One region of the Nocardiopsis eucommiae genome, then DNA from elsewhere that is predicted to be linked to it. Evidence: predicted binding sites of a transcription regulator. Region 1 holds the regulator's gene; the other holds the start of a gene.
What was found. The regulator HrcA, encoded in region 1, represses chaperone genes, less so after heat shock. The targets are predictions, from matches to a motif close to TTGGCACTCTCNNNNNGAGAGTGCCAA.
Positions count from the first base shown of each region.

Region 1 (11,024 bases):
GTCCTCATCGTCGCGTCGGTGATCATGTCGAGCCCCCAGGTCCGTGAACAGGTCCTGGACATCGTCCCGGCCGGCGCCGACCGCGAGGGCACCCCGCCCGAGGCCCACGCCGACGGCAACGGCGGCGTGGCGGCCCCCGATCCCTCGACCGACTCCACCTCCGGCACCAGCAAGCCGGCGGAGGAGAAGGACCAGGACCCCGAGGGCCCGCCCAGCCCGGACAGCTCGCCCTCCTCCTCCGAGGACGACGGGTTCGAGTCCACCGCCTCGTGCCCGCCCGGCGAGGAGCTCACACCGGTCCCCACGGACGACACTCGTGCGGAGGACGGGAAGAGCAAGGACGAGGAGCGGGACGTCAGGGAGACCTGCGCCCCCACCGACGAACCCAAGGAAGAGCCCACCGACGAGCCCACCAGCCCCGGGAACGGTGGCGACCCCGACCCGGGTGAGGGCACCGAGGACCCCGGCAACGGATCCGGGAGCAACGGTGAGGAGGACGGGGCCAGCGCGAGCTGACCCCCGGCCCCACTCGGACGGACACGACGAAGGGCCCGTGGGAGATCCCACGGGCCCTTCGTCGTGCTCGCGTTCACGGTCGGTGGCGCCGCGCCACCCCGTACCCGCTCACCAGCGTCCCGTACGGGCCTGGAGGACCGACAGCGCGGCCACCCCGGCGGTGGAGGTGCGCAGCACCGAGGGCCCCAGCAGGGTCCGCACCGCCCCGGCCTCGTCGAAGGCGGCCAGTTCGGCCTCGGAGATCCCGCCCTCCGGGCCGACCACCAGGACGATCCCCGTACCGCGGGGCTCCTCCGGGAGGGGCAGCGAGGACAACCGACGCGCCCCCTCCTCGTGCAGGACCGCGCCGAGGTCCGCCCCGGCCAGCAGGGCGGACACCCCCTTGCGGTCCAGCGGCTCGGTGACCTCGGGCGTCCGGGCGCGGCGGGCCTGCTTGGCCGCCTCCCGGGCGCTCGCCCGCCACTTGGCCAGGGCCTTGGCTCCGCGGTCGCCCTTCCACTGCGTGACACAGCGCTCGGCGGACCAGGGCACGACGACGTCGACCCCGGCCTCCGTCATCATCTCGACGGCGAGCTCGCCCCGGTCCCGTTTGGGCAGGGCCTGCACCACGGTGATCCGGGGTCGGGGCTCGGGTTCGCTCCGGCGCTCCACCACACGGCAGACGAGCGCGTCCTTGCCGACGACCTCGTCGACCTCACAGCGCACGCGCAGGCCGAGACCGTCGGACAGGTCGACGGTCTCGCCCTCGCGGATGCGCCGGACCGCCACGGCGTGGCGGCCCTCCGGACCGTCCAGTCGGATCCGGTCGCCCGCCAGCGCGGCGGTCCCGACCAGGAAGACCGGCGGGGTCACTTGGCTCCGAAGGCGTCGCGGATCTTGGAGAAGAAGCCGCCGTGGCCGGGGCTGAAGCGACCCGGGTTCTGGTCCTCCCCGCGCAGTTCGGCGAACTTGCGCAGCAGGGCCTCCTGCTCCTCGTCCAGCTTGCCCGGGGTCTCCACGTCCACACGGATGCGCAGGTCTCCCCGGCCGCCGCCGTCGAGGTGCGTGACACCCTTGCCCGGCAGGGTGATGACGTGGCCCGAGTTGGTGCCCGGACGCAGGTCGATGTTCTCGGTGCCGTCGAGGGTGTCGAACGCGCACGAGGCGCCCAGCGCCGCCGCCGTCATGGGGACGGTGATGGTGCAGTGCAGGTCGTCGCCGCGACGCTCGAAGGTCGGGTGGGGCTTCTGGACGATCTCCAGGATGATGTCGCCGCGCGGTCCGCCGTTGGGGCCGACCTCGCCCTCACCCGCGAGCTGGATGCGGGTGCCGTCGTCGACTCCGGCGGGGATCTTGACGGTGCGGGTGACCTTCTCCCGGACCCGGCCCTCGCCCGCGCAGTCGCCGCAGGGGTTGGTGATGACCGAACCCTGGCCGGAGCACTGCGGGCAGGGACGCGAGGTCATGACCTGCCCGAGGAAGGAGCGCGTGACCTGGGAGACCTCGCCCTGGCCGTGGCACATGTCGCAGGTGGTCCGGTGCGAACCGGCCGCGGTGCCCTCGCCCTGACACGTCTCGCACAGGATCGCGGTCGGGAAGGTGATCTCCCGACTGACCCCGAACGCGGTCTCGACGAGGTCGAGCTCGATGCGGATCTTGATGCTGCGCCCGCGCCGGACCCGTTCCCGGGGGCCGCGGCCGCCGGGCTGTCCACCGCCGAAGAAGGCGTTCATGATGTCGTCGAAGGCGAACCCGCCCGCGTTGCCGAAACCTCCGGCACCGCCGCCGCCACCTGGGGCGAAGGGGTCCTGGCCCATGTCGAACATCCGACGCTTGTTCTCGTCGGAGAGGACCTCGTAGGCCTGGGTCACTTCCTTGAAGCGCTCCTGGGTGGCGGGGTCCGGGTTGATGTCCGGGTGGAGCTCGCGCGCGAGCCGCCGGTACGCCTTCTTGATCTCGTCCTTGGACGCGTCGCGACGCACCCCGAGAACCTGGTAATAGTCTCTGGCCACTGAGTTACTGTCCTGCCAAAATCTGTCCGACATACCGGGCCACCGCACGGACGGCGCCCATCGTCCCTGGGTAGTCCATACGGGTGGGGCCCACCACTCCGATCTTGGCCAGCGACTGGTTTCCCACGCCGTAGTCAGCCGACACGATGGAAGTGGATCGAAGGCCCTCGTGGAAGTTCTCCGCGCCGATGCGCACCGTGAGCATGGAGGGGTCCTTGGCCTCACCGAGGAGTCGTATGAGGACCATGTTCTCCTCCAGCGCCTCGAGCACCTCGCGCAGGCTGGCCGCGAAGTCGACCGCGGCCAGGTTGGCGGTGCCCGCCAGAACGATCTTCTCCTCGTGTCTCTCCACGAGGCTCTCCAGCAGGACGGAGAGGACCGCGACCGCGACGGGCCGGTCCTCCGGTGCGACCTGGGCGGGCAGGTCCTCCACCGCGTCCGGCACGTCACCGAGGTGTCTGCCCGCGATGGCGCGGTTGAGCATGGTGCGCAGGTCGTCCACCACGGTCTCACTGACCGATCCCAGCCCGTCGATGACGCGCTGTTCGACCCGTCCGGTGTCGGTGATGACGACCATCATGATGCGCTGACCGCCGAGCGGCACCAGTTCCACGTGCTGCACCGACGAGCGGGTCAGCGACGGGTACTGGACGATCGCGACCTGCCGGGTGAGCTGCGCGAGCAGACGCACCGTGCGGGCGACGATCTCGTCGAGGTCCACGGCACCACCGAGGAAGGACTCGATGGCGCGCCGTTCGGCCGCCGAGAGCGGCTTGACGGAGGAGAGCCGGTCCACGAAGAGCCGGTACCCCTTGTCGGTGGGCACCCGTCCCGCACTGGTGTGGGGTTGGGCGATGTAGCCGTCCTCCTCGAGGGCGACCATGTCGTTGCGAATGGTCGCCGGGGAGACACCAAGGGGGTGACGGTCCGCCAACGCCCGCGAACCCACGGGTTCGTTGGTGTTGACGAAGTCCTCGACGACCGCACGCAGGACCGCGAGCTTGCGCTCATCCAGCAACTCGCCACCTCCTGGCACTCCAAGGTCCTCAGTGCTAATTCTATGCCCGGCCGCAAACCGGCACGGCTACCCGCACGCGGTAACACGGAGACGGGGGGTGCTTCTTCCCTGACCGAGCCGCGACGTGCGCCACCCGCCAACGGGATTACCGAGTGTGTCACCAGTAGACTGCACCACCGTGGTTACCAAGGGAACCGGCCGTTACGGCCGCGACGTTCTGGCGGGAGACTGGCGACGACCGAGGAAGGGCGCGGTACGCGAGATACCCCTCAGTCGTGACCTGGTCGTGGAGGACGCCGACGAGACCTTCTGCGGCGCGGTGGTGTCCTGGGACAAGGCCGCCGTGACCCTGGAGGACCGGGACGGGCGCCGCAGGGTGTTCGAGCTGGGCCCGGCCGCCTTCCTCGTGGACGGTGCGCCGGTGACGCTGGTGCGTCCGGCGGCGGAGCCCAGGGGCCCGCTGCGCAGCGCCTCGGGATCGATCGCGGTGACCGACGCGCGGGCGCGCACGGCTCGGGAGAGCCGGATCTACGTGGAGGGCGCGCACGACGCCGAGCTGGTGGAGAAGGTCTGGGGCCACGACCTGCGCGTGGAGGGAGTGGCCGTCGAGTTCCTTGAGGGAGTCGACGACCTTCCCGCCGTGGTGGCGGAGTTCGCGCCGGGACCGGGGCGCCGTCTGGGGGTCCTGGTGGACCACCTGGTGCCGGGGTCCAAGGAGAGCCGGATCGCGGAGCGCGTCCGGGGCGCGGACGTCCTCGTGGTCGGCCATCCCTATGTGGACGTGTGGCAGGCGGTGCGCCCGGGCGCGGTGGGAATCGGGGCCTGGCCCGAGATCCCCCGGGGTCAGCCCTGGAAGGAGGGCGTGGTGGACGCCCTGGGGTGGCGGATGGAGACGGGTGAGGCCTGGCGTCGCATCCTCGGCTCGGTCCGTGGCTACGGGGACCTGGAACCCTCCCTGCTGGGGCGGGTGGAGGAGCTCATCGACTTCGTCACGGGCCCGCACGCTCCGTAACACTAGGATTGTCGCGATCACATGGTCTGATGGGACCCTCGGAACGTCGTTCCCCGTCTCCCTCAGGCCTCCCGGCCTCCGGCCCTCCGCGGTCGTCGGTACGGCCCGACTCGTTCGGGCACAGCAAGCGCCCCCAACAGCGGAGTCGAGGAAGAGCATGAGCGAGACCCCGTCCAGCCGTCCGTCGCCGGACGACGCGCAGGGACAGCAGCAGCCGCAGGACCCCGACCAGCAGAGCGGCGCGCGGCCCGCCGGGGAGACGTCGACCGGCGGTCAGCCGCGGGTGCGCCCCGACGCCGAGACGCTGCGGATGAGCGGGGCGCAGCCCGGGTGGGGGCCGTCCGCGGAGCCCGCCCCGCAGCAGCAGGCCGGCGGAGACCAGCCCGCCGGGGAACAGGGCGCGGCGCAGACGCCTCCGTCGCCCGGATGGGGCCCGCCCGGGGTCCAGGCGGCTCCGCCCGCCCACTCCCAGCAGCCCCAGGCGTACGGCCAGCCCCAGGTCCAGGCACCGCAGCCCTCGGAGCAGCCGGGATGGGGGCAGCCGCACCAGCCGCACCAGACCCACACCCAGGCTCAGCAGCCCGGAGGGGTTACGCCCCACGACCAGGGACAGGTCCAGCCGGGTTGGCAGCAGGCCACCGGCGGCCAACCGCAGATCCATCCCCACGGGGCCCAGCAGGGCAGCGGCGCCCAGCCCGGGTGGGGGCAGCCGCAGGCCCAGGACCCGCAGGTCAGCGGAGCTCAGCCCGCGTGGGGACCACCGCACCAGCAGGCACCGGCCCCGTACCCCCAGGCCCAGCCCGGCTGGGAACAGGCGACCGGCGGGCAACCCCAAACCCAGCAGGTCAACGGGGCCCAGGCCGGATGGGGACAACCACAGGCCCAACCCGCCCACCCGCAGGAGCCCCACCTCCAGCCCGGCTGGGAACAGGCGACCGGCGGGCAGCCGCAGGCCCAGCAAACCAGCGGAGCTCAGCCCGCGTGGGGGCAGCCGCAGGCCCAGCAAGCCCACCCCCAGCAGCCCCAGGCGTACGGCCAGCCCCCGCAGGCGCAGCAGCCCGGGTGGGGCCAGGCCCACGAGCAGGGGTCGGCGCAGGTGGGTTGGCAGCAGCACACCGGCGGGCAGCCGCAGGCCCAGCAGCCCGCGTGGGGGCAGCCCCAGGCCCAGACCGGCTGGGGGCAGGCCGCCGGAAGCCAGCCCGAGGCCCCGCAGCAACCCGGGTGGGGAGGACCCCACGAGCAGGCGCAGTCTGGTTGGGCACAGCACACCGGCGGCCAGCCGCGGATCCAGCCCCACGACCAGCAGGTGAGCGGAGCCCAGCCCGCATGGGGGCAGCCGCCGGAACAGGCGTACGGACGGCCCCAGGCGCCCCAGCAGCCGCAGTTCCACCCCGAGGCCAGTTACGGGCAGCAGTTCCAGCAGCCGCAGCAGGCCGCCTACGGCCAGCCCCCGGGCGCGCAGCCCGCCGGTGGCGACAACGACGTCCTGGTCTCGATGCTCGCGCACCTGTCGGGGTTCGTCATCGCGTTCCTCGGCTGGATCCCGCCGCTGGCGATCTACTTCGCCAGGCGCGGGCGGTCACCGTTCATCCGCCACCACGCGTCGGAAGCGGCGAACTTCCAGATCACTATGCTGATCCCGTACGTCCTCGCTGGCGTCGCGTTCTTCGGGTTGGGTATCTTTTTCCCCAGCCTGTCCTGGATCGGCTACCTGCTCATCGCCCTCGTATGGATCGTCTCCATCGTCTTCGGCGTTCTGGGAGCCTCCGGAGCCAACAGGGGAGCCTGGTCCCGCTACCCCGTGAGCATCCGCCTCCTGAAGTAGTCACGCGCGCCCACACACCAAGGAACCACCATGTCGTATCCGAACAACCCGAACCCCCACGATCCCTACGGTCAGGGGGAGTCCGGGGGCTACCCGCCCCCTCCCGGCTACCCGCAGCAGGGTGGTGTCCCCGGTGGTCCTCCCGTTCCGTACAACGGCCCCCAGAGCGGTGGCTACCCGCCGCCGCCCCAGGGCGGCTACCAGCAGCCCGGCGGCTACCCCCAGGGCGGTTACCAGCAGTCGGGCGGCTACCCGCCGCCCCACGGCGGCCCGTACGGCGGCTACCAGCAGCCGGGTGCGCAGGGCTACGGCGCCTACGTGCCGACCCCGGAGGAGCGCAGCTCCGCGAAGCTCGCCCACATCGGCGGCGGCTTCCTCGGCTGGATCCTGCCGCTCATCGTCTACATCTCGAAGAAGGACGAGTCGCCCTACGTCCGTGACCAGGCCGCTCGGGCGCTCAGCTTCCAGCTGGTGATGCTGATCGGTTACATGATCTCGTGGGTCCTCACGATCGTCCTGATCGGCTTCCTCGGGCTGATCGGTCTGGTGATCTTCTCGATCGTCTCCGGTTTCCGCGCGGCGTCGGCGGTGGACCGGGGCGAGTGGGCCCGGTACCCGATGGATGTCACCTGGGTGAAGTAGCCCGTTGATCCACGTGTGAAGGAGGGGCCCGGCATCGTGCCGGGCCCCTCCTTCGTCCGTGTCTCAGGTGAGGTCGCGGACCACGGCGTCCGCGAGCAGGCGGCCCCGCCGGGTCAGCGCGGCCCGCCCCTCGGAGTGCGCTCGCGGGTCGAGGAGTCCTTCACCGACCAGGCGTTCGGCGGCGGCGAGCCCTGCGGTGTCCAGCAGTTCCAGCGGGCAGCCGCCGTCCACGCGCAGCTCCAGCAGGACGCGCTCGAACCGCCGCTCGGCCTCGGTGAGCACCTCGCGGGCCTGGGCTGGGCTGTCTCCGGCCGCCAGACGCGCGGCGTAGGCGGCCGGGTGCTTGACGTTCCACCAGCGGGTCCCGCCCACGTGGCTGTGCGCACCGGGGCCGACGCCCCACCAGTGGCCGCCGGTCCAGTAGAGCATGTTGTGCGCGCTGCGCCCCTCGGTGGTGCGGGCCCAGTTGGACACCTCGTAGGGGCTGTACCCGGCACTGGCCAGGGCCTCGTCGGCCATGAGGTAGCGGTCGGCCATGGCGTCGTCGTCGGGTTCGGTGAGCTCGCCCCGGCGGACGCGGGCGGCCAGCCGGGTGCCGTCCTCCACGATCAGGGAGTAGGCGGAGACGTGGTCGGGCCCGGCGCCGATGGCGGCCTCCAGGGAGGCGGCCCAGTCCTCGTCGCTCTCCCCCGGTGTGCCGTAGATGAGGTCGAGGTTGACGTGCTCGAACCCGGCCTCGCGTGCCCAGGTCACGCACTGTTCGGGGCGGCCGGGGGTGTGGCCGCGCTCCAGGACGCGCAGCACGTGCGGTCGGGCGCTCTGCATGCCGAAGGAGACGCGGGTGAACCCGGCGGCCCTGAGGCGGACGAGGTAGTCGGGGTCGACCGTCTCGGGGTTGGCCTCGGTGGTGATCTCGGCGTCGGGGGTGAGCCCGAAGCGGTCGCGGATCTCACCCAGGACGAGCCCGAGGTCCTCGGGCGAGAGCAGGGTGGGCGTGCCACCGCCCACGAACACGGTGCTGACCGGGGGCCGGTCGCCGGTCAGCACCCGGTCCGCGAGGGCGACCTCGGCGGCCGCCTGCCCGGCGTAGGTCTCACGAGAGGCCGTGGCGGTGCCGTCCCGGGAGACGAGCTCGTCGGCGGTGTAGGTGTTGAAGTCGCAGTAGCCGCAGCGGGTGACGCAGAAGGGCACGTGGACGTAGAACCCGAGCGGGCGCCCGCCGAGCTCGCTGAGTGAGGCGTCGGGGAGCTCCCCGGTTCGGGGCACGGGTTCGCCGTCGAGGGCTACGGATGGCATGTCTCCAGTGTCACCGACCGGACGACGTGCCCTGACACTCCCCGGTCAGACCCCGGGGGTCACGTCCTGGGGGTCGCGGCGCAGTGCGGAGGGGACGTCCAGGCGGCTCCCCGACGCGGGCGGGCCGGGCACCGTGGCGGGGGCCGCCGCCGTGGAGCCGCGCACGACCAGCTCGGGGTCGAAGACGTACTCGGCGTGGGAGACGGAGTGGCCGGCGATCTCGTCGCACAGGGCCCGCACGGCGGCCATGGCCATCGCGTTGACGGGCTGGCGCACGGTGGTCAGCGGGGGGTCCGTGAAGGCGATGAGCTGGGAGTCGTCGTAGCCGACCACGGAGAAGTCCTGGGGGACGCGCAGGCCGTGCTGGCGGGCCGCTCGGATGGCGCCCAGGGCCATGATGTCGGATCCGCAGACCATGGCGGTGACACCGCGTTCGATGAGGCGGCCCGCCGCCGCGTGGCCGCCCTCCACGCCGAAGAGGGAGAGCTGGACGAGGTCGTCGCCGTCCAGGCCGTGCTCGGCCAGGGCCTGGTGGTAGCCCTCCAGCTTGCGGCGGACCGGGACGTAGCGCTCGGGTCCGCTCGTGAAGCCGATGCGGGTGTGGCCGAGGGCGACGAGGTGGTTGACGGCCAGGCGCCCGGCCTCGCGGTCGTCGGCGGAGATGAAGGCCGCCGGGATGGACTCGGTGTAGCCGTTGACCAGCACGATCGGCAGCCGCCGGGAGACCAGGGCCTGGTAGCGCTCGTGTGAGGCGGTGGTGTCGGCGTGCTTGCCGGAGACGAAGAGGATCCCGGAGACGTTGCGCTCCAGGAGGAGTTCCACGTACTCGTCCTCCGATATCCCGCCGGGGGTCTGGGTGCACAGGACCGGGGTGTACCCGCGCTGGGCGAGGGCGCCCTCGGCCGCCTGGGCGAACATCGGGAAGACCGGGTTCTCCAGCTCGGGGATGACCATGCCGACCAGTCCGGCGGAGCGCTGTCGCAGCCGGGCGGGGCGTTCGTATCCGAGCACGTCGAGCGCGGTGAGTACGGCCTTGCGCGTGTCACTGCCGACGCCGGGCTTGTCGTTGAGCACCCGCGAGACGGTGGCCTCGCTGACGCCTGCGTGCCGTGCGATGTCGGCAAGTCGTGGACCCATGCGGGCAACTCTAGTCGAGATTGCCGTCACAAGGACGAAAGTAAACGGTAATCTTGCGCAAGAACTTGCAGCCATGATCCGGAAGGACCCCCACAGATGAAGGACCAGTCGCACTGGTGGCGCGAGGCGGCCATCTACCAGATCTACGTGCGCAGCTTCGCCGACTCCAACGGTGACGGCGAAGGCGACCTCACCGGCATCCGCGAGCGACTCCCCCACCTGGCCGAGCTCGGTGTGGACGCGATCTGGCTGACCCCCTTCTACGTCTCCCCCCTGGCCGACGGGGGCTACGACGTCGCGGACTACCGCGACGTCGACCCCCGGTTCGGCACCCTGGAGGACTTCGACGCGCTCCTGACGGCCGCCCACGACCTGGGCATCCGGATGATCATCGACGTGGTCCCCAACCACTCCTCCTCAGCGCACCGCTGGTTCCGCGAGGCCGTGGCCGCCGAACCCGGCAGTGCCGCGCGCTCCCGGTACGTCTTCCGTGAGGGCCGCGGCCCCGACGGCGCGGAGCCGCCCAACAACTGGAAGTCGATCTTCGGCGGCCCGGCCTGGACCCGTCTCAAGACCGCCGACGGCACCCCCGAGCAGTGGTACCTGCACCTGTTCGACTCCGAGCAGCCCGACTTCGACTGGAACAACCAGGAGGTGCACGACGAGTTCGACGACGTCCTGCGCTTCTGGCTGGACCGCGGGGTGGACGGGTTCCGGATCGACGTCGCGCACGGCATGGTCAAGGACCCCGCGCTGCCCGACATCGACCCGGACGCCAAGGCCGACCTGCTCGACGGCAGCACCTCGCTGCCCTACTTCGACCAGGAGGGCGTCCACGACATCTACCGCCGGTGGTCGCGCATCGCCGCCGAGTACCCGGGCGACCGGACCCTGGTGGCCGAGGCCTGGGTGGAGGACGCCCAGCGGGTGGCCCGCTACCTGCGCCCGGACGAGCTGCACCAGGCGTTCAACTTCGAGTACCTCACCGCGCCGTGGGACGCCGCGCGCCTGCGTGAGGTGATCGACGGTTCCCTGGCGGCCAACGGCGCCGTGGGCGCGACGACCACGTGGGTGCTGTCCAACCACGACGTCAACCGGCACGTGACCCGCTTCGGCGGTGGCGAGCAGGGCCTGCGTCGCGCGCGGGCGGCCACCCTGCTGATGCTGGGCCTGCCCGGTTCGGTCTACCTCTACCAGGGCGAGGAGCTGGGCCTGCCCGAGGTCACCGACCTGCCGGAGGAGTCGCTCCAGGACCCCACCTGGGAGCGCTCGGGCCGGACCGAGCGGGGCCGCGACGGGTGTCGCGTGCCCCTGCCCTGGGAGGGCGACACCGCCCCGTTCGGCTTCGGCCCCGAGGGCAGCACGCCGTGGCTGCCGGTGCCCGAGGCGTGGGCGGGGCTGACCCGCGCGGCTCAGCGCGGCGTGGCGGGCTCGACCCTGGAGCTGTACACCACCGCTCTTCGCCTGCGCCGTGAGCTGGAGGCCCTGGGCGACGGCTCGATGAGCTGGCTGGACGCGCCCGAGGGTGTCCTGTACTTCGAGCGCGAGCCCGGTGTTCGGGTGGCGGTGAACCTGACCGGGGACGTG
Region 1 covers NZ_CBDRIY010000071.1:253-11,276, reverse strand. Annotated here, with positions in the region: gene ACRWK8_RS26440 (hypothetical protein) at 1-516, shown strand, start outside; gene ACRWK8_RS26435 (16S rRNA (uracil(1498)-N(3))-methyltransferase) at 625-1,368, opposite strand; gene dnaJ (molecular chaperone DnaJ) at 1,365-2,507, opposite strand; gene hrcA (heat-inducible transcriptional repressor HrcA) at 2,512-3,525, opposite strand; gene ACRWK8_RS26420 (DUF3097 domain-containing protein) at 3,704-4,537, shown strand; gene ACRWK8_RS26415 (DUF4870 domain-containing protein) at 6,033-6,362, shown strand; gene ACRWK8_RS26410 (DUF4870 domain-containing protein) at 6,393-7,004, shown strand; gene hemW (radical SAM family heme chaperone HemW) at 7,068-8,300, opposite strand; gene ACRWK8_RS26400 (LacI family DNA-binding transcriptional regulator) at 8,346-9,437, opposite strand; gene ACRWK8_RS26395 (glycoside hydrolase family 13 protein) at 9,534-11,024, shown strand, end outside.

Region 2 (11,024 bases), on a different contig from region 1:
AGGGCGGACAGCGAGGCCTCGATCGCCTCGGCGCGGGTGCCGAGGTCGGCCAGGGCCCGGTCCAGGGCGTCCAGGCGGGTGCCGACGGTCTCGCCCAGCTCGGTGACGCGCTCGCTGATCTCGGTGACCTGCTCGGAGGTGCGGTTGCCGGTCTCGGCCATGCGCTGGAGCCGGGTGAGGGCGGTGTCCAGGTGTCCGGCCACGCGCTGGGTGTCGGCCCGCAGGGACGACATCTCCGACAGCGGCTTGACCTGCCTGCCGACCACCTCGATGTGCTCGGCCAGGGCCTCGGCCCACTCGGGCGGACGTGCCAGGAAGTCGTCGATCCGACCGTCGACGGTGGTGATCGCCTCGGCGAGCGCGGTCAGTTCGCGCTCGCGCAGCTCGCGGAGCAGCCACTCCATGCCCTCAAGGCGCTGGCGCATCTCCTCGCTGACGGCACCCTGGGACTTCTGCTCGGAGACGTGCTCCTGGGCGGCCTGGGAGAGCAGGTCACGCATCCGGTCGGAGACTCCGGCCTGGCCTCCAGCGTTGAGGAAGTTGTGATTGGTCTGTTCCACCGAGGTGCTCCTTATGGTTCTGGCGCTCCCGCCCACTTCGCCGCACGGTGGTCGCGCGGACGGGTTCTCGATGGTCCCCGGGCGGTCGATGCACCGCGCCGACCGCGCCCCAATGTGACCGAAGTGTGACTGTGTGTATACAAGGGGGGCGTGGGTCCGGTGCCGACCGAACCGCTGAACGGATCACACGAGCACGGCCTTCCGGAGAACCCATGAGAAGGGAAAGAAATCTGCGGCGCCAGTTTAACGACACAGTCCCACGAGACCCCAGGGGTCCGCGAAAGATATGGGTACGGGAGATAACGATATGGTCTGCGCGGCCGGTTCCGAATGTGGCCCCGGTCGCACTCGAACGCGGGCCGAGGCGGTGCTTCCGGAGGTCCTATCCCGCCTCGGTTTCACGGCACAGCAGGTAGAACGGTTTCTCGCCGATTCGTGTGAGGACGACCGTCACCGATTCCGGTCCCGAGGCGCGCAGATCACGTCGGAGTTTCTCGGTGTCCACCGCCGAACCGCGTTTCTTGATCGTTACCGTTCCGGCCTTGTGCGCACGCACCGAGGAGCGCACGCGTTTCAGTGAGAACGGCGCGAACTCCAGCACCTCCAGCACCCGCCACAGGGGTGAGCGCTCGGGCCGGTCCGAGGTGAAGTAGGCGATCCGCTCGTCCAGCAGCGCGCCGTCCACCCGTGCCGCCGCCTCCGCCACGAGGTGGGAGCGGACCACGGCCGGGTCCGGGTCGTACAGGTAGCGCCGGGCGGGCGCGACCGGCGCCGGGCCCAGGCCCGTCTCCTCGTCCAGGTGCGCCACCGCGCCCTCGCTCGCCAACAGGCCCGCGCGCTCGTGCAGCACCGTCGCGCGCCGTCGTGGCCCGTCCGGGCCGAAGCCCAGCCCGCCGAACCACAGAGCGGTCTCCTTCAACTCCCCGTCCACCGAGATCCACTCGGCTGACGCGGCGGGGGAGAGGACCTCGTGCGGAATCCCCGGGGCGGCCTTCAGGCACGCGGCCTCCGCACCCTCCGCCAGTCGGGTGGCCACGTCCCACGGTGGCGAGTAGGCGGCCGGGTCGAACACCCGGCCCCGCCCTCCGCGCCGGGCCGGGTCGCAGAACAGCAGGGGGTGGTCACCCACCGCGACCCCGTTCACGTCACCCTCCCGGACCCGGGCGTGCGCGGACAGCCCCAACGCCTCGATGTTGGCCCGGGCCACCGCCACGGTCAGGGGGTCGGCGTCCACGCCCTCCACCGGCACGCCGCGCCCGGCCAGGGCCAGGAGGTCGGCGCCGATCCCGCAGCACAGGTCGCCCGCGACGGCGCCCCCGGCCACCGAGGCGGGCAGGTGCCCGGCGGTGCGCTCGGCGCGGTACTCGGCCACGCTCCGGCGGGTGGACTGCTCCAGGCCGTTCGGGGTGAAGAACATGCGCGCGGCGTTCTCCCCGAACTTGGCCCGGCCGCGCTCCCGCAGGCCCACCTGGGTCATCACGGCGTTGACCAGTTCGGAAACCGGGAGGTCGGGGGCGAGCGCGGCGACCCGTGGGTCGGCGCGCAGCCGCGACGCGGTGGCCAGGGGGTCGCTGGCCGTGGCGGCGGGGTCCACCCCGGCGAGGACCTCCCGTCCCGCGTCGGTGAGCAGCGCCGAGAACGCGGGGACGCGCATGGAACCTCCTGCTGTGGGCACGACGGTGGGGCGGGCCCGCCCGTCGGTCCGGGCCCCCGCCACATTTCCATTCTGGCACTCTCGGGGGTAGAGTGCTAAACGCGACGAGGCCGGTCTGGCACCCGCGACGACAGGCCGCCGCGGTCGCCCCTTTTACGTGGTCGGTTCGTGCTCACGCATGGCCGACGTCAGATACACCGAGACTTTGAAGGGGGAGGTCACACCGTGTCGACCGCCACCAAGACCGTGCTGAAGCCGCTCGAGGACCGCGTCGTGGTCAGGACCCTGGAGGCTGAGCAGACCACCGCCTCCGGTCTGGTCATCCCGGACACCGCCAAGGAGAAGCCCCAGGAGGGCGAGATCCTGGCCGTGGGTCCCGGTCGCCTTGACGACAACGGCAAGCGCGTCGCCCTCGACGTGAACGTCGGCGACGTCGTCCTCTACAGCAAGTACGGCGGCACCGAGGTCAAGTACGACGGCCAGGAGTACCTGGTTCTCTCCGCCCGCGACCTCCTCGCGGTCGTCGAGAAGTAGCTCTCGGCGCAGAGCCTTCGAACATCCCGCACCGGTCGGCCCTGAAGCCGGGCGGGGCGGGATGTTCTCTTTCGACCCGAACCGTTAGAGGAAGTACTCACACATGCCGAAGATCCTGGAGTTCGAGGACGACGCCCGCCGCGCCCTCGAGCGGGGCGTGGACCGCCTCGCCAACGCCGTCAAGGTGACGCTCGGCCCGCGCGGCCGCAACGTCGTCATCGACAAGAAGTTCGGTGCCCCCACCATCACGAACGACGGCGTGACCGTCGCGCGTGAGATCGAGCTGGACGAGCCCTACGAGAACCTGGGCGCCCAGCTGGTCAAGGAGGTCGCCACCAAGACCAACGACGCCGCCGGTGACGGCACCACGACCGCCACCGTTCTGGCGCAGGCGCTGGTCCGCGAGGGCCTGCGCAGCGTCGCCGCCGGTGCCTCCCCGATGTCCCTCAAGAAGGGCATCGACGCCGCGGCCGTCCGGGTCTCCGAGATCCTGCTCGAGCGCGCCGTGCCGATCAAGGAGCGCGCCGACATCGCCTACGTGGCGACCAACTCCGCTCAGGACGCCCAGATCGGCGACCTCATCGCCGAGGCCTTCGACAAGGTCGGCAAGGACGGCGTCATCACGGTGGAGGAGTCCCCGACCTTCGGTCTGGAGCTCGACTTCACCGAGGGCCTCCAGTTCGACAAGGGCTACATCTCGCCCTACTTCGTCACCGACGGAGACCGTCAGGAGGCCGTCCTCGAGGACGCGCAGATCCTGATCAGCCAGGGCAAGATCGGCAACCTGAACGAGCTGCTCCCGCTGCTGGAGCAGGTCGTGCAGAGCAAGAAGCCGCTGCTGATCATCGCTGAGGACGTCGAGGGCGACGCCCTGGGCGCCCTGGTGCTCAACCGCATGCGCGGCACCCTCAACGTCGCCGCGGTCAAGGCGCCCGGCTTCGGCGAGCGCCGCAAGGCCATGCTCCAGGACATCGCCGTGCTCACCGGCGGCCAGGTCATCTCCGAGGAGGTCGGCCTGACCCTGGAGAACGCGGACCTGTCCGTGCTGGGCTCGGCCCGCCGCATCACCATCACCAAGGACACCACCACCGTCGTCGACGGTGGCGGCGAGCAGTCCGAGGTGGAGGACCGCGTTCGCCAGATCCGTAAGGAGATCGAGGCGAGCGACTCCGACTGGGACCGCGAGAAGCTCCAGGAGCGCCTGGCCAAGCTCGCGGGCGGCGTGTCCGTGCTGAGCGTCGGCGCGGCCACCGAGGTCGAGCTCAAGGAGAAGAAGCACCGTCTCGAGGACGCCATCTCGGCGACTCGCGCGGCCATCGAGGAGGGCATCGTCGCCGGTGGCGGCGCCTCCCTGGTGCACGCCTCCACCGCTCTGGACGACCTCGGCCTGACCGGCGACGAGGCCACGGGTGCGGCGATCGTCCGCCGCGCGCTGGTCGAGCCCGCCCGGTGGATCGCGGAGAACGCGGGCGCCGAGGGCTACGTGGTCACCCACCGCGTCTCCGAGATGGAGGTCGGTCACGGCTACAACGCCGCCACCGGCACCTACGGCGACCTGACCGCCGAGGGCATCCTCGACCCGGTCAAGGTCTCCCGCTCGGCCGTCCAGAACGCCGCTTCCATCGCGGGCATGCTGCTGACCACCGAGGTGCTGGTCGCGGACAAGCCCGAGGAGGACGCGGACGACGGTCACGGCCACGCCCACTAGGGACGTCGGTCGGTGTCCGTGAGGGCCCGGTCCGGGGGTGGGGCGCGCTGTCGTCCCACCCCCGCCCACTACCACGAGAGACCCGTTTCACACTCGCGACTACGTACCGTTTTCGGGCTATTTTCCCAAAATGTAACCATTCTGTAGTTGCTGATTGGAGTGGTTGGGTCCTCAACTGCGGGCATCATTCCTAACGTGACGGATGCAGGCGCCCGCGAGGGCGTTACCGCGCAGCGGCCAGGTACGCCCCCGGGGCACGAGGAGGCGGACCCCGCTCCGAGTGACACGGGGTTGAACCATCTGGGCTCACTCGCCGTCCGGGGCGACGACGGGGCCATGGACTCGCTCCTGCGCGAGGTCAGACCCATGGTGGTGCGGTACTGCCGGACCCGCCTGGCGCGGGTCGCGGGCCTGGCACACTACTCGGACGACGTCGCGCAGGAAGTGTGTATCGCCCTGCTCACGGCCGTCCCCCGTTACCAGGACCGGGGCAGGCCCTTCGCCTCGTTCGTGTTCGGCATCGCCGCGCACAAGGTCGCGGACACCCTCCGCGTGGCCGGTCGGGTGGAGACGGTCCCCACCGACACCGTGCCCGAACAGCCGGACGACGGTCCCGGCCCCGAGGAGTCGGCGGTCCGCGTGTCCGAGGCCCAGCGGGCCAGGGCCCTCCTCGACGAACTGCCCGAACAGCAGCGCACACTGCTGGTGATGCGGGTGATCACAGGACTCACAGCAGACGAGACGGGACATCTCCTTGGCATGTCGGCAGGCGCGGTACGGGTTGCCCAGCACCGAGCTATTGCTCGGCTTCGGAAGGTGGCCCTGGCGAACCGCGTCCTCCCCTGAGCACCGCGCCTCCCGCCCCGGAAGGCGCCGGTGCCCCTCGCGTCTCCGCCAGCGCGGCTACTGCCGCTACCCCCGCTGAGATCGCCGGGGCCGTTCCCCACGACGCGCGGAACGGCCCCCGAGACGGTCAGTCGTCGCTCTTGAGGGTCTTCATGGTCAGGTGGGACTCCACTCTCAGCACGGCGGGATGCCCCATCAGCCTGCTGGTGAGGAAGGCCTCGTAGGCGACGTGGTCAGCGACCCTCACCCGGAGGAAGTAGTCGGGGCGGCCGTACATCCGGCGGAACTCCACGATCTCCTCGTAGGCCGCCACGGTCTCCTCGAACTCCTGGACGGTCGCACTGTCCTGGGCGTAGATCTCCACGTCGAGGAGCACCTCCAGCCCCCGGCCCAGCCGCTCGGAGTCCACCACGGCCCGGTACCCCGTGATGACCCCCGACTCCTCCAGCCGCTTGACCCGGCGCAGGCAGGGAGGCGGGGTCAGCCCCACCCGACGCGCCAACTCGACGTTGGACAACCGGCCGTCCTGGCGTAGTTGGAACAGGATTTCGCGGTCGACCCCATCGAGTGCATGTTCGTTGCTCATCCGGTCATTCTAGGGCTCAGGAACGAAACCATATAAGGCTCGATCTTTTCTAAAATGTCCTCATGCCTAGGAAATCTGACCTGCGGTCGGCCTTCGCCGACTCCGCACCGGTGGGCCTGGCGCTCGTCCCGCTCGGTCTGGCCTTCGGAGTGCTCGTGGTCCAGGCGGGCCTGGACTGGTGGTGGGCCGGGGTGTCGGCCGCGCTCGTCTACGCCGGATCGTTCGAGTTCCTGCTGATCGGCATGGTCACCGCCGCCGCCCCGCTGACCGCGATCGCCGCGGCCGCGTTGATGGTGAACTTCCGCCACGTCTTCTACGCCCTGTCGTTTCCCCTGGACCGGATCAGGGGTCGCGCGGGCAGGGCCTACGCCACGTTCGCGCTCACCGACGAGGCCTACGCCCTGACCGCGTCCGAGCGCGCCCGCGCCTGGACGGGGCGGCGCGTCCTGTACTCACAGCTGTTCATGCACCTGTACTGGACTGGGAGCGCGACCGTCGGAGCCCTGCTCGGCGGCCTCATTCCCGAGGGCGTTCAGGGGCTGGACTTCGCCCTCACCGCACTGTTCACCGTGCTGGCCCTGGACGCGCTGCGGGACCTCAGGGGCGAGGTGTCCACCCCGGTGCTCGCGTTCGCGAGTGCCCTGGCCGCGTGGGTCCTCTTCCCCGACCAGATGCTCCTCGTCGCCTTCTCCCTGTTCACGGCTGGTCTGCTCGCTCACCGGCTCGTACTCCGAAGGAAGCCCGCTCATGTCTGACACCCACTACGCCGTGGCCGCCGTCCTGGTCACCGCAGCCGTGACCTGGAGTCTGCGCGCGGCGCCCTTCGCCGCCCTGGCACCGCTGCGCGCCAGTGAGACCATGGGTCACCTCAGCGTCCGCATGCCCGCCGGGGTCATGGTGATCCTGGTCGTGTACTGCCTGAGCGACCTGCCCCTGCCGCAACCGCAGTCCCTGGTGCCGCTGGGCGCTCTGGCCGTCACCGTCGGCCTGCACCTGTGGCGGCGCGAAGCCCTGCTGAGCATCCTGGGCGGCACGGCCGTCCACGTGGTGCTGGCCAGCACACTCGTCCCCCACTGACTCCGTCACCGGCCCCCGGGCCTGCGGCTCGACCAGCGAACCCGCCCCGGGGCGGTGGCCGATTCGTGACCTAGGTGACCGGGCGAACACCGCATTCCACCTGGGCGGTGCCGGACGACGACCTAGGATGAGACGACACGCGGGGGCGATCCGCGCAGGTGTTGCCGGGAACAGCGGAGGTTGTGTCATGAGCCAGGACCACAGCGACTACGGGAGGAAGCTGCTTCCGCCGGGGCTGACCTACGACGACGTCCTGCTGGTACCGGCCTACTCGGACCTCCAGCCGGGCGAGGTGGACACCACGACGAAGCTCTCCCGCAACATCAGCCTCAGCATCCCCCTGCTCTCCGCGGCGATGGACACCGTCACCGAGGCCCGCATGGCCGTGGCGATGGCCCGTCAGGGCGGCGCCGGGGTGCTGCACCGCAACCTCTCCGCCGAGGACCAGGCCGGCCAGATCGACCTCGTGAAGCGCTCCGAGGCGGGCATGGTCACCGACCCGGTCACCTGTCACCCCGAGGACGACCTCGCGGAGGTCGAGCGCCTCTGCGCCCACTACCGCATCTCCGGTGTCCCGGTCACCGACGCCCAGGGCGCGCTGGTGGGCATCGTGACCAACCGCGACATGCGTTTCGAGGACGACCGCTCCCGGCTGGTCCGCGACGTCATGACCACCGAGAACCTGGTCACCGCCCCCGTCGGCGTCAGCCGCGAACGCGCCTTCGAGCTCCTTCGTGAGCACAAGGTCGAGAAGCTTCCCCTGGTCGACGGCCAGAACCGCCTGCGCGGGCTCATCACCGTCAAGGACTTCATCAAGAGCGAGCAGTTCCCGAACGCCACCAAGGACTCCAACGGGCGTCTGGTCGTCGGTGGCGCGGTCGGTGTGGGCACCGAGGCCGAGGAGCGCGCCAAGCTGCTCATCGACGCCGGGGTCGACTTCATCGTGGTCGACACCGCCCACGGCCACTCCTCCGGGCTCGCCGACATGGTCGCCAAGCTCAAGGCCAACTCCCGCGCGGACATCGTCGCGGGCAACGTCGCCACCCGCGCCGGTGCCCAGCTGCTGATCGACGCCGGGGCCGACGCCGTCAAGGTCGGGGTGGGCCCCGGCTCCATCTGCACCACCCGCGTCGTCGCCGGTGTGGGCGCCCCGCAGCTCACCGCCATCCTGGAGGCCGGGCTGGCCTGCGGCCCCGCCGGTGTCCCGCTGATCGCGGACGGTGGCCTCCAGTACTCCGGCGAGATCGCCAAGGCCATCGTCGCCGGTGCCAGCACCGTCATGCTCGGCAGCCTCCTCGCGGGTGTCGAGGAGAGCCCGGGCGAGCTCATCTTCATCAACGGCAAGCAGTTCAAGGCCTACCGGGGCATGGGTTCGCTCGGCGCCATGCGCGGCCGCTCCTTCTCCAAGGACCGCTACGCCCAGGCCGACGTGTCCTCCGAGGACAAGCTGGTTCCCGAGGGCATCGAGGGTCAGGTGCCGTTCCGCGGCCCGCTGTCCGCCGTGGCCCACCAGCTGGTCGGCGGCCTGCACCAGTCCATGTGGTACGCGGGCAGCCGCACCGTGCCGGAGCTGCGCGAGCGCGGCCAGCTGATGCGCATCACCAGCGCGGGGCTGCGCGAGAGCCACCCGCACGACATCAAGATGACCGTGGAAGCGCCGAACTACAACGCGCGCTAGTCGGCGCGGGGACGGCGCCGGATCCGGTCCGACCACGGACGGATAGACTCGCGTCCGCGGTCAAGCGCTGGTCGACCGACCGGCGCCGCACGTCAGAGGGGAAGCGAACAGTTGGCTCAGGTGGAGATCGGGCTGGGCAAGAACGGGCGTCGCGCCTACGAGCTCGACGAGATCGGGATCGTGCCCGCACGACGGACCCGCGACCCGGAGGAGGTGTCGATCGCCTGGCAGATCGACGCCTACCGGTTCGAGACGCCCCTGGTCGTCAGCCCCATGGACAGTGTGGCCTCGCCCAAGACCGTCGTGGCCGTGGGTGAGCAGGGCGGTCTCGGCGTCCTCGACCTCGAGGGTCTGTGGACCCGCTACGAGGACCCGGAGCCGCTGCTCCAGGAGATCCGCGAACTCGACGACGTCGCCGCGACCAAGCGACTCCAGGAGATCTACGCGGCGCCGATCCAGGAGGAGCTGATCGGCCGCCGGATCGAGGAGATCCGTGACGCCGGCCTGGTCACGGCCGCCCGGCTGTCGCCGCAGCGCACCGCCCAGTACCACAAGGCCGTCGTGGACGCCGGGGTCGACATCTTCGTGATCCGCGGCACCACGGTGTCGGCCGAGCACGTCTCCGGGCGCGCCGAGCCGCTCAACCTCAAGCAGTTCATCTACGACCTCGACGTGCCGGTCGTGGTCGGCGGCTGCGCCACCTACACCGCCGCCCTGCACCTGATGCGTACCGGTGCCGCCGGTGTGCTGGTCGGGTTCGGCGGCGGCTCCGGCCACACCACCCGCTCCGTGCTGGGTGTGGCCGTCCCCATGGCCAGCGCCATCGGTGACGTCGCCGCGGCCCGCCGCGACTACCTCGACGAGTCCGGCGGCCGCTACGTGCACGTCATCGCGGACGGCGGCATGACCGGCAGCGGTGACATCGCCAAGGCCCTGGCCTGCGGCGCCGACGCCGTCATGGTGGGGTCCCCGCTGGCCCGCGCCACCGAGGCGCCCGGCGGCGGCTACCACTGGGGCAGCGAGGCGCACCACAACGAACTGCCGCGCGGCGAGCGGGTCGAGGTGGGCACCATCGGTGACCTCAGGTCGATCCTGCACGGCCCGGCCTCCACCAGCGACGGTTCCATGAACCTCATGGGCGCGCTGCGTCGGACCATGGCCACCTCGGGCTACACCGACCTCAAGGAGTTCCAGCGGGTCGAGGTCGTGGTGAACCCGCACCGTTAGGGAGTGACGGCGGGGTTCCTCCCGCAGGTCGGACCAGGCGCGAGTGTGAGGGGGCGTCCCGGTGAACCGGGGCGCCCCCCGCGTCGTCCGAGGGGGGTGCGTCCGAACCGCCACAGTGTGCCACTATGGTGCGTGTTTTTGAGTCTCGTGATCCGATGGTGACTTTCTCTTGGAGGACCGCATGGGTGACAGTGAGTCCGGTGCCCCCGGGGCGACCGGTCCCTCCGAGGTGCCCCGCGCCCAGGAGGAGCCCCGCTCCGCCGAGGCCCGGCGCGAGTCCGGCGCCGCCGAGGCGCGCCGCGCCCGGGGCCACCGTCGGCGCCGCCGACGCGGACCGGCGGTCGCGGTCAGCCTCGCACTGGTCGTCTGCCTGCTGGTGACGGCGGGCGTCGTGGTCCTGGTCGGCCGCGTGTCCAGTGCCCTCAACGACTGGGAGGCGCCGGCCGCCGACGCCACCCCGGAGATCGGCACCATCGAGACCCCTCCGCACGACCAGCTCACCGGGCCACCCGCCCAGACCGGGGTGACCGCCCGGGAGAACGGGGACCCGGACGAGTCCGCCGTCGGCGCGGACGAGCGGTCCGGCCCGGCCGAGGTGCTGCGCCCCAGCGACGAGTGGCTGGACGAGGTCTCCGCGAACACCGGCATCCCGCGCAGGGCCATGGAGGGCTACGCCAGCGCCCAGCTGGTGCTCGACGCCGACCAGTCCTCGTGCCAGCTGTCCTGGCCCACGCTGGCGGGCATCGGCTACGTGGAGTCCCGCCACGGCACCTACGCGGGCGGTGAGCTCGGCCCGGACGGCAACACCACCGTCGACATCATCGGCATCCCGCTGGACGGCACCAACAACACGCAGGCCATCCCCGACACCGACGGTGGTGAGCTGGACGGCGACACCGAGTGGGACCGGGCGATCGGCCCCATGCAGTTCATCCCCAGCACCTGGGCCCGGTGGGGCGAGTCGCTGGAGGGCGGTACCCCCGACCCGCACAACATCGACGACGCCGCCCTGGCCTCCGCCCGCTACCTGTGCGACGAGGGACGCGACCTCACCTCCGCGCAGGACTGGGAGTCGGCGGTCCTGGAGTACAACCGCTCCTCCGCCTACGTCAGCGACGTCCTGGCCTACGCGCACGCCTACGCCGACGCCGCCT
Region 2 covers NZ_CBDRIY010000047.1:11,476-22,499, reverse strand. Annotated here, with positions in the region: gene ACRWK8_RS23490 (hypothetical protein) at 1-560, opposite strand, end outside; gene ACRWK8_RS23485 (THUMP-like domain-containing protein) at 943-2,214, opposite strand; gene groES (co-chaperone GroES) at 2,440-2,748, shown strand; gene groL (chaperonin GroEL) at 2,852-4,456, shown strand; gene ACRWK8_RS23470 (sigma-70 family RNA polymerase sigma factor) at 4,652-5,302, shown strand; gene ACRWK8_RS23465 (Lrp/AsnC family transcriptional regulator) at 5,430-5,888, opposite strand; gene ACRWK8_RS23460 (AzlC family ABC transporter permease) at 5,951-6,643, shown strand; gene ACRWK8_RS23455 (branched-chain amino acid transporter permease) at 6,636-6,965, shown strand; gene guaB (IMP dehydrogenase) at 7,153-8,643, shown strand; gene ACRWK8_RS23445 (GuaB3 family IMP dehydrogenase-related protein) at 8,764-9,870, shown strand; gene ACRWK8_RS23440 (lytic transglycosylase domain-containing protein) at 10,052-11,024, shown strand, end outside.
Region 2: the regulator HrcA is predicted to act here: its motif matches at 2,287-2,313, upstream of groES (co-chaperone GroES).